4 regions of the Chelatococcus sp. HY11 genome follow, and region 3 is predicted to be linked to each of the others. Evidence: predicted binding sites of a transcription regulator. Region 3 holds the regulator's gene; each other region holds the start of a gene.
What was found. The regulator PhoB, encoded in region 3, activates phosphate uptake and scavenging genes when phosphate is short. The targets are predictions, from matches to a motif close to TGTCATNNANCTGTCAT.

Region 1: a site for PhoB is predicted at 1,032-1,048, ahead of KIO74_RS22900 (alkaline phosphatase). Genes of this name have one in related genera too.
Region 2: a site for PhoB is predicted at 1,429-1,445, ahead of phnF (phosphonate metabolism transcriptional regulator PhnF). Genes of this name have one in related genera too.
Region 4: a site for PhoB is predicted at 1,488-1,504, ahead of KIO74_RS09000 (alpha-D-ribose 1-methylphosphonate 5-triphosphate diphosphatase). Genes of this name have one in related genera too.

Annotation. Positions count from the first base shown of each region.
Region 1 is NZ_JAHBRX010000002.1:405,288-407,487, forward strand. It holds gene KIO74_RS22895 (PHA/PHB synthase family protein) at 1-672, opposite strand, end outside; gene KIO74_RS22900 (alkaline phosphatase) at 1,101-2,200, shown strand, end outside.
Region 2 is NZ_JAHBRX010000002.1:701,055-703,254, forward strand. It holds gene KIO74_RS24195 (linear amide C-N hydrolase) at 1-322, shown strand, start outside; gene KIO74_RS24200 (hypothetical protein) at 440-583, opposite strand; gene phnF (phosphonate metabolism transcriptional regulator PhnF) at 608-1,318, opposite strand; gene KIO74_RS24210 (ABC transporter substrate-binding protein) at 1,513-2,200, shown strand, end outside.
Region 3 is NZ_JAHBRX010000001.1:2,719,174-2,721,373, forward strand. It holds gene phoU (phosphate signaling complex protein PhoU) at 1-606, shown strand, start outside; gene phoB (phosphate regulon transcriptional regulator PhoB) at 664-1,365, shown strand; gene KIO74_RS12455 (GcrA family cell cycle regulator) at 1,491-2,030, opposite strand.
Region 4 is NZ_JAHBRX010000001.1:1,949,572-1,951,771, forward strand. It holds gene KIO74_RS09000 (alpha-D-ribose 1-methylphosphonate 5-triphosphate diphosphatase) at 138-1,286, opposite strand; gene KIO74_RS09005 (hypothetical protein) at 1,949-2,200, shown strand, end outside.

The DNA of each region.
Region 1 (2,200 bases), on a different contig from region 3:
CGGCGTCACGGCGACATCCCGCCCAACGACGAAATTCTCTGTGCCGGCGGCGGGCCGGCCGGTGGCGAGGCGGCTGACATCGTCCAGCCAGTTCCTGCAACCCTCCACGAAATTCAGGCCCGCAGTCTGCCAGGATTTGGCGATGACCTCCGGATTGGTGAAAATATTGTTCGAAGGAGACGCCACATCGAGGAGCTGCCGCGCCGTGAATGAGACGACATCCTCATGGTGCGGAGTGACGCCGGGCACGTCGCGCGTGACGTTGTGCCACCACTGTTGATTGAGCAGGAAGGCCTGGACCAGGAAGTTGAAGGGAGGCTTCTGCCAAGCCTCGCCCGCGAAACGGTTGTCGCCGGGCAGAGGCTCGATGCAAGGCGGTGTCTCGGTATCATGGCTCGCAATGGACACATAACCCGCGAAGCGGGTGGCCTTCCGGACAGCCTTCGTCAAAAGCTCGGCTTGCTTGCCCGGCGCATGAGCCAGATGGATAGACCAATCGAACAGGGCCAGCGCCATCGCCGCCGGCGACAGGCCCCCGGTCATCTGCGCCGTCAGCGCCTCGCGCATGCGGTCGAAGGCCTTGAAGGCCTCGTCCCCACCTCCATCGGGTTGATTGAGCGCGCGGGGGACGGCGGTGGAAGCCGGAGGCACGGCTTGCGTCTTTGCCCGCATCGAGGAGGGCTGCGCCGGAAAAGGCATGACCTGGCTGATGTCCTTCACCGGCGCCTCAACGGCGCGCGCGCGGGGCTCGCTTCTCAAGGTACCATCTTTTTCCACGGCATTACCTACCAATCACAGGAAAACAATTCGCAAAAACGAGGTTCTTTTGATGACGAACCGTAGCGCGTCAGCTTCTCACAGGCTTGATCTTGATCAATCCGGCAACGGGAATTGCTTTGGATAGCGAAGCATTCGGGTGGAAGGCAGCGCTGTCAACCCGCCCTCCGGGCCAGCTTCACAAAAGCCAAGGCGCGGGCAGGCGATTTGTGGCTCCGCGGCTATCGATACCTTGCCGGATAAGCTTTTCGGGCCGCAATAGAAGTGTCATGTGAAGGGGCTATACGCCGGACATCGATCATCCGATGCTCTACGAGGCACCCATGAACAAGTTTCTTGTCGCGCTGCTCGCGACCACGGCGCTGGCCGGCGCCGCAGAAGCAGCCACGGTCTATCCGCTGGATCGCGCGACCATCCTCACCTCCTCGCCCTTCGACTTCAAGGTTGAGTTCGATGGTGTGGTGAAGCCCGAGGACATCAAGGTCACGGTCAACGGCCAGGACTATAAGACGGTCTTCGGCAAGGAAGCCCAGTTCGTGGCCGAGGAAAAGGGCGCCAAGGACAAGGTGCTCGGGTCGGCGCTCGTCCTGCGCGGCCTGGCGCTCGCCACGCCCGGCGCCTACAAGGTCGAGGTCTCGGCCGGTCCCCAGACGAAGAGCGTCACCTGGGACGTCTACGGCACCGCCGACAAGCCGAAGGCCAAGAACGTGATCTTCCTGATCGGCGACGGCCTGTCCGTGGCCCATCGCACCGCAGCCCGCATCATGTCCAAGGGCATGAGCGAGGGCAAGGCGAATGGCCGCCTGAACATGGACGACCTCGACCGTATGGCCTTCATCGGCACGTCCTCCACCGAGGCCGTGGCCACCGACAGCGCCAACACGATGTCCGCCTATATGACCGGCCACAAGACGGCCGTGAACGCCCTCGGCGTCTACGCCGATCGCACGCCCGACAGCTTCGACGACCCCAAGGTCGAAACGCTGGCCGAGGCGCTGCGTCGCCAGACCAAGAAGTCCGTCGGCATCGTGACTAACTCCGAGTTGCAGGACGCGACGCCGGCCGCAGTCGTCGCCCATACCCGCAAACGCGCCGACAAGGCCGAGATCACCGAGATGATGTTGGAGGTGAAGCCGGACGTCGTGCTCGGCGGCGGCTCCGCATATTTCCTGCCGAAGTCCACACCCGGCTCCAAGCGCAAGGACGAGAAGGATTTCGTGAAATCCTTCCGTGACGCCGGCTATACGCTCGCGACCGACAAGGCCGAGCTCGTCAACGCCGCTGGCACCAACACAGGCAAGGTGCTTGGTCTCTTCCACACCGGCAATCTCGACTCCACGCTCGACCGCGAGTTCCTGAAGAAGGGCACGGTCGACAAGTTCCCGAACCAGCCCGGTCTTGTCGAGATGACGCAGGCCGCGCT
Region 2 (2,200 bases), on a different contig from region 3:
AACGCTCGCGCATATTCTCAATACGTTCGACCGGGCCCGCGGCGTCACCATCGACTATCCGCGGGAGGGTGGCAGCCATCTTGAGGTCGAGGGATTGAAGGAGGAGGCAGCCGCTTCCTACGCGACCGAGTTCACCTCCTGGACGAGCCTGTCTGATCTGGACAGGAAGCTGTTCTTTATCCGCGATTACACAGGGCTGAACTTCACACGCTTCAACCTTATGACGCTCGCAGGCCTTGACCAGCCGCGCGTTATCCCGCTCAAGGCGTTGAGCCCCACCGCGCCGGACGCCACCGCCGCGTTGGCGGACGCGCATCACTGATCCGCCACCGTCGCAACGATCTGATGTGGCTGTTCGAGAGAACGCGGGTCACATCTTCCGCGTTCTTTGACCGACCTTCGCGAGCGTATCGCCCACGCGAAGGTCGAATGGCCTTGGCTATCGCCCGATGACGAGCAGGCGAACTTCGCGCCCGCTCATCATCGGTGGCAGCGCTGCAAGGCGCTTGCGACAAAGCCATGCGCCATTCTGCGCGCGCCGGATTTGCAGCCGGAGGATCGCTTCGATCAAGCGGCGCAGCATTCCGGGTCTCGGGCCCTCATTGGCTTACACATGCACCTTGATGCGCGTGGCAGGCCAAACCGACGTGCTGATTTCCACCGGCACGCCGTGTAGATCGACATTGCGCCCCTCCAACACCACGACGGGGCTATCATGGGGGATGTGCAGCATCCTGGCTTCGGCAGCTGTCGGCTGGCGCGCCGAAATGGCCGTGTCGCTGCGCCGGAAGTCTTCCACACCAAGCCGCCCGATGAGATCGGTGATTCCGCTGGCTTCCACGAAGCGCTCCGGAAGCTGGGGATAGCGATCCGCCGAGAAGAGATGACGTGCGACACACAGCGGGTCATGTCCAGTCCATCGCAGGATATGCAGATCGAAGACGCGTCCACCGCGCTTCATCGCCAAGTCTCGTGCCAGCTCTGGACTGGCGCGGCGTTCTTGCAGATCGATCAATTCCATGCGCGAATCCCGCGCCAGCGCGCGCACGTTGTCGTTATAGCGCGTGCGTGACTTCACATAGTAGTCGATCAAGGGTCCGGTTACATAGACACCGCTGCCTTGCCGGCCCCGCGCCAGGCCGCGCTGCTCCAGCAGCTCAATGGCGCGCCGGATGGCATGGCGATTGACTGAAAACTGCGCGGCAAGCTCGGCCTGGGTTGGCAGCCTGTTGCCGGTGCGCAGCTCACCCGACGCGATGCGCGCGGCCAGCGTGTCAGCGATCCGTCTCGCCTCCCTGCGCTTCTCGCTCAAAACCATGGCGCTTGTCCCGCCCGCCTCCCTCAGATCCAGCTGGTGTTCACCAAGTAATGGATTTGGTGTGACGCTTTGTTGAAGATTGGCGCGTGGCGAAGCGACAGCGGGGGCGATGTCACGGAACTGTCGCCGAGCCCGGGGATCCCTGTACGCGTTGTTCAAGCCCCACCAACGGGCGCTACCAGGAACCTAACGCCATGACAATCAAGAGCGTTCTCACATCGGCGCTACTGGTGGGCAGCATGCTGCTCACCCCGGCAGCAGCCGAGGGGCTGCGCGTGGCGCTGCCGACCTTTCCGTCGAAGTTCGCGCCCAATTTCTGGGGCAACGACGGCGCGCCGATGCTCTACCAGGTCTATGAAACGCTGGTAACCCGCGATCCTTTCGCCCGGCCCCTCACCTTCCAGCCGGGCCTTGCCACCTCATGGAAACAGGTCGCGCCCACTGTCTGGGAAATGACGCTGCGGCCGAACGTGAAGATGCACGACGGTACGACGATGGATGCCGAGGATGTCAAATTCTCGCTCGACCCGATCTTCAGCGGCAAGGATCCGGAATACACCTCGGCCTGGGGTACATTTCACTACAACTTCGACCATGTTGAAGTCGTGGATCCTCTGACGGTGCGCATCCATACCAAGCGTGAGGAGCCTCTGTTCGAATCCCTTATGTCGCTCAGCACAGCCAGCATCACCTCGAAGGAACACTACGCGGCACAGGGCTACGACCAGGCGTTGCTCCACCCGGTCGGCACCGGCCCCTACAGGGTGGTGCAGCTGACCGCCGGCGAGCGCGCGGTAATGGAACGCTTCGATGACTATTGGGATCAGAAGGCGCCTCTCGACAAGCTGGACTTCCGCCTTGTGCCCGAGGTCGCGTCCCGCA
Region 3 (2,200 bases):
GTCAAGCGCGACAGCGCGCTTGCCCAGTCAGTCATCTCCGCCGACGCCCGTCTCGACGGGCTGCAGCGCGATGTCGAAGAGCTCGCCGTGCTCACCATCGCGCGGCGCCAGCCCATGGCGGTCGACCTGCGCGAACTGGTCTCGGTCATCCGCGTGGCGGCCGATCTCGAGCGCATCGGCGACCTCGCCAAGAACACGAGCAAGCGCGTCGTCGCCATCAGCGGCGAGGCACAGCCGCAGAAGCTCGTGATCGGCGTGCAGCACATGAGCGATCTCGTGCAGGAGCAGCTCAAGGACGTGCTCGATGCCTATGTGCAGCGGGATGACGCGCAGGCGCTCGACGTTTGGCAGCGTGATGACCGCATCGACGCGCTGTACACGTCGATCTTCCGTGAGCTGCTCACCTATATGATGGAAGATCCGCGCAACATCACGTTCTGCACGCACCTTCTGTTCCTCGCCAAGAACATTGAGCGCATCGGCGACCACACCACCAATATCGCCGAGACGGTTCATTATCTGGCGACAGGCGTCACGCTGTCCGTGGACCGCCCGAAGGGCGATACCTCAAGCTTCACCAAGGCACCAACAGATCCCAGCAACTGATCCCACTGATCCTGTGAACCGGGGGGCCAGGACAACAGTGGAACCATAGGACTTTCGATGGGACCACGTATTCTGATCGTCGAGGACGAGGAGCCGCTGACGCTGCTCCTCCGTTACAACCTCGAGGCCGAGGGCTATACCGTCGACAGCGTCGCCCGTGGCGATGAGGCTGAAATCCGGCTGCGCGAGGCGGTGCCGGATCTCGTGTTGCTGGACTGGATGCTGCCGGGACTTTCCGGCATCGAGCTGTGCCGGCGCATCCGTGCGCGCGAGGAGACCGAGCGGCTGCCGATCATCATGTTGACGGCACGCGGCGAGGAGACCGAGCGTGTGCGGGGTCTCGCCACCGGTGCCGACGACTACATCGTCAAGCCCTTCTCGGTGCCGGAGCTGTTGGCGCGCGTCCGCGCCCTGCTGCGGCGCGCCAAGCCTGGACAGGTCGCGGCGCAGCTCGTCGCCGGTGACATTGAACTTGATCGAGAAACCCATCGGGTCAAGCGCGGCGGCCGGGAACTGCATCTCGGACCGACGGAATTCAAGCTGCTCGAGTTCCTGATGCAGAGCCCAGGTCGTGTCTTCACCCGCGAGCAGCTTCTCGACCGGGTCTGGGGCCACGACGTGTATATCGACGAGCGGACCGTCGACGTGCATGTGGGGCGCTTGCGCAAGGCCATCAACCGCATGCGCCGGCCCGATCCGATCCGCACGGTGCGCGGTGCCGGCTATTCCTTCGACGAGACCTTCGCCAAGGCTGGCTGAAGCCGGTCGATCACAGTCCCGTCGTCTCACTCCCAAAAAAGGCCGCCACGATCGCGTCGTGGCGGCCTTCTTCAGGACCCCTATATTTGCCGGCTATCCGCGGTTGCCCGGGCAGCGGCTTCAGATCAAGCCCGCTTGCGATCCCGCCTGCGGTCGGCGACAGGCTGATAGGCAATGCGCGCGTGGTGCGAACAATAGGGCATACCGAGTTCCGAACGCGCCCCGCAGAAGCGGAACTCCGGCGTCGTCGGATCGCCCATGGGCCATCGGCACATGGATTCACGGAGTTCCATGATGGTGACCCTCTCCGACATGGGGATCACCACGTCCTCGCGGGGCTGAGGCAGGCGCACAAGCACCGGGGCGGCCTCGGCGACAGGCTGGGGAGCGAGCGCCGCATTGGTCCGCATCGGGCCCGACGTGGTGGCGGCCGGGGCCGGAGCCGTGACACCGGGCTGCCGGACCGGCTTGCGCGGACGTGGCGCCGAACTGGCGGTGCTCTTCGCGCGCCCGGACAGGCCGAGGCGGTGCACCTTGCCGATGACGGCGTTGCGGGTGATGCCGCCCAGTTCGGCGGCGATCTGACTGGCGCTGAGGCCATCAGACCAGAGCTTGCGCAAGAGCTCTACGCGCTCATCGCTCCAAGATTGGCTCGGGTCGGTCATCGCCTTCTCCGTCAGCGGTTGCAGTGCGCGGAATCCCTTATTTTTCGCGGCCAGCCCGACAGGAGCCAAACCCCGTTGCATGTTGACAACGAACGCGAATGATAAGTTCCGCTACACGAGATGTCGTAGTCGTTGAAGGCGAAACTACAATATGCCCGGACTCGGGGGCA
Region 4 (2,200 bases), 770 kb from region 3:
AAGGCCCAGGCGCCCCCTTCACCACTCGACCTCGACGACTTGCCGCTGGACGACTTGCCGCCTGGACGACCGACCTGCCACCTGGACGACCGACCTGCCACCTGGAAGACCGAGCTGCCACCTGGAAGACCTGCCGCCTAAACAACCTGCTCTCCCTGCCGCCACACCCGGCGCACGATCGGCACGTTGCCGGCCAGATGCACCTGAAGGCAATCGGCCCGTTGGCCAACCGCGATGGCGCCCCTGTCGTGAAGGCCGGCGGCGCGTGCGGGATTGAGCGTGATCATGCGCACGGCCTCGGGCAGACTGATGCTTTCGACGCGCTCGGCCAGCATGAAGACCGCCATAGCGAGACTGGCTGGCACATAGTCCGAGGAGATGATGTCGAGCAGACCCTCACGCGCCAGGTCCTCCGCCGCGATATTGCCGGAGTGGGACCCGCCACGGACCACGTTCGGCCCGCCCATCATCACCCGGATGCCGGCCTCATGCGACAGCCCCGCTGCCTCATGGGTCGTCGGGAACTCGGCGATGGCGACACCGTCGGCGATCGATTCAACGACGTGCTCGGCCGTGGCATCGTCATGACTGGCCAAGGCGATATCATGTGCCTGGGCGAAGGCGACGAGTTCCCGGCGATGCCGCGAGGCGTTCGCCTGATGAAGCGCCAGACGCCGCTCGACCACGGCGTTGGCCTCGGCCTCGGTGCGGGCGGTCTTGCCGGTGAAATAGATTTTCCAGAGTTCGACGTCGCGGAACTGCCGCTGGCCGGGGGTATGGTCCATGAGTGAAATGACATGGATCGGGAAGCGCCCGGCAAAGCGGGTCACCTCGTCGATGACGTCGTGGGTGGCGACCTCGCAGCGTAGATGCGTGCGGTGTTCGGCGCGCAGATAGCCGCCGTCCCGCGCCTCGTCGAGCGCCTCCGCGAGGCTCCACAGATCACTGTTGGGCATGCCGCCCTCAGTGTCGGAACCCGCCCTGAGGGAATCGAAGACCGTCGTCACACCGGCGGCGATGATCTGGGCATCATAAGCCATCACGGCGCTGAGCGGGTGCCAGCGTACGCGCGGGCGCGGGTGGAAATGGCTCTCGAGATGGTCCGTATGGAGCTCGATAAACCCCGGCAACAGAAAATCGCCGCCAAGATCGATACCACGCTCCGGCGCCCTGCCCTCGCCGATATCGACGATCACGCCATCATGGATCGCAAGCCACCCGGGCTCCAGCACCTGGTCCGGCAGAACGAGCCGGGCATTTTCGATGAGGTCGGCACGCACGTTCATGGTCCATCTTTCATGCAAAGTCTCGAGGCCCCCGTCCAGCTCCGTGATCGCCACCATCGCGCAGACGTACGCGTGACTGGCAAGGGCCATCCGTAGTCCGCATGAAACTGTGGCGGTTCTCCGACACTTCGCCCTTTGGATCGGGCATCAGGGACTGGACAGCACTTGCGGTTGCGTTAAGCTCGACCTATTCAGTCTGTCATGAAACTTCGATGACACTTATGGCATCGAGGAAGCCTGACAGATGAGATATTTGTCTTATATGCAATCTAAGCAACGTCGACTTTTTAGGTCATAGCAGCCAGATTTTACGCAGATATATCCCTTTCGGCTTCATAGTTTCCTTCTTTGCCATTGTAATAACACGGTTTTTTACCCCTCACGACATCATTCTCGATCAATAGTATTCATTTTTCATGGAGATATTGCGTGATGCCAGAGCTTTCACTGGCTGCGGCCTTGCGGCCTTCTTCATATATCCGCCTGCCTGACGCTCCCTGAGCCCCGAAACCATGGGTTACAAGCGAACGGCGCGGTCCCGGGGCCGGACGACAACCGCGCGCCTGGTACGCCTCCCACTCGATCGTGGCGCGAACACGCGGCCAGCGGCCCACAGCATTTCGTGGGCAGGCACGCATGACTATCATTGCGGCTGGCCACAGGTGCTGCGCCTCGCCGGGTTTCTCGTGGTGGTCCTGCTTGTCGCGTTTCTGCTGTTCGCCAGCCGCACCGCGCAAGCAGGCGCCTGGACGCTGCCGGAGGGCAAGGGGCAGGCCATCATCACCGGCACCTTTTTGAAGGCCGACCGCTATTTCGACTCGCGCGGCCAAACTATTCGCGGGCCAGACTATCGGAAGTTCGAAGTCACCGCCTTCATCGAATACGGCTTGACCGACAGCTTGACGGCGATCCTC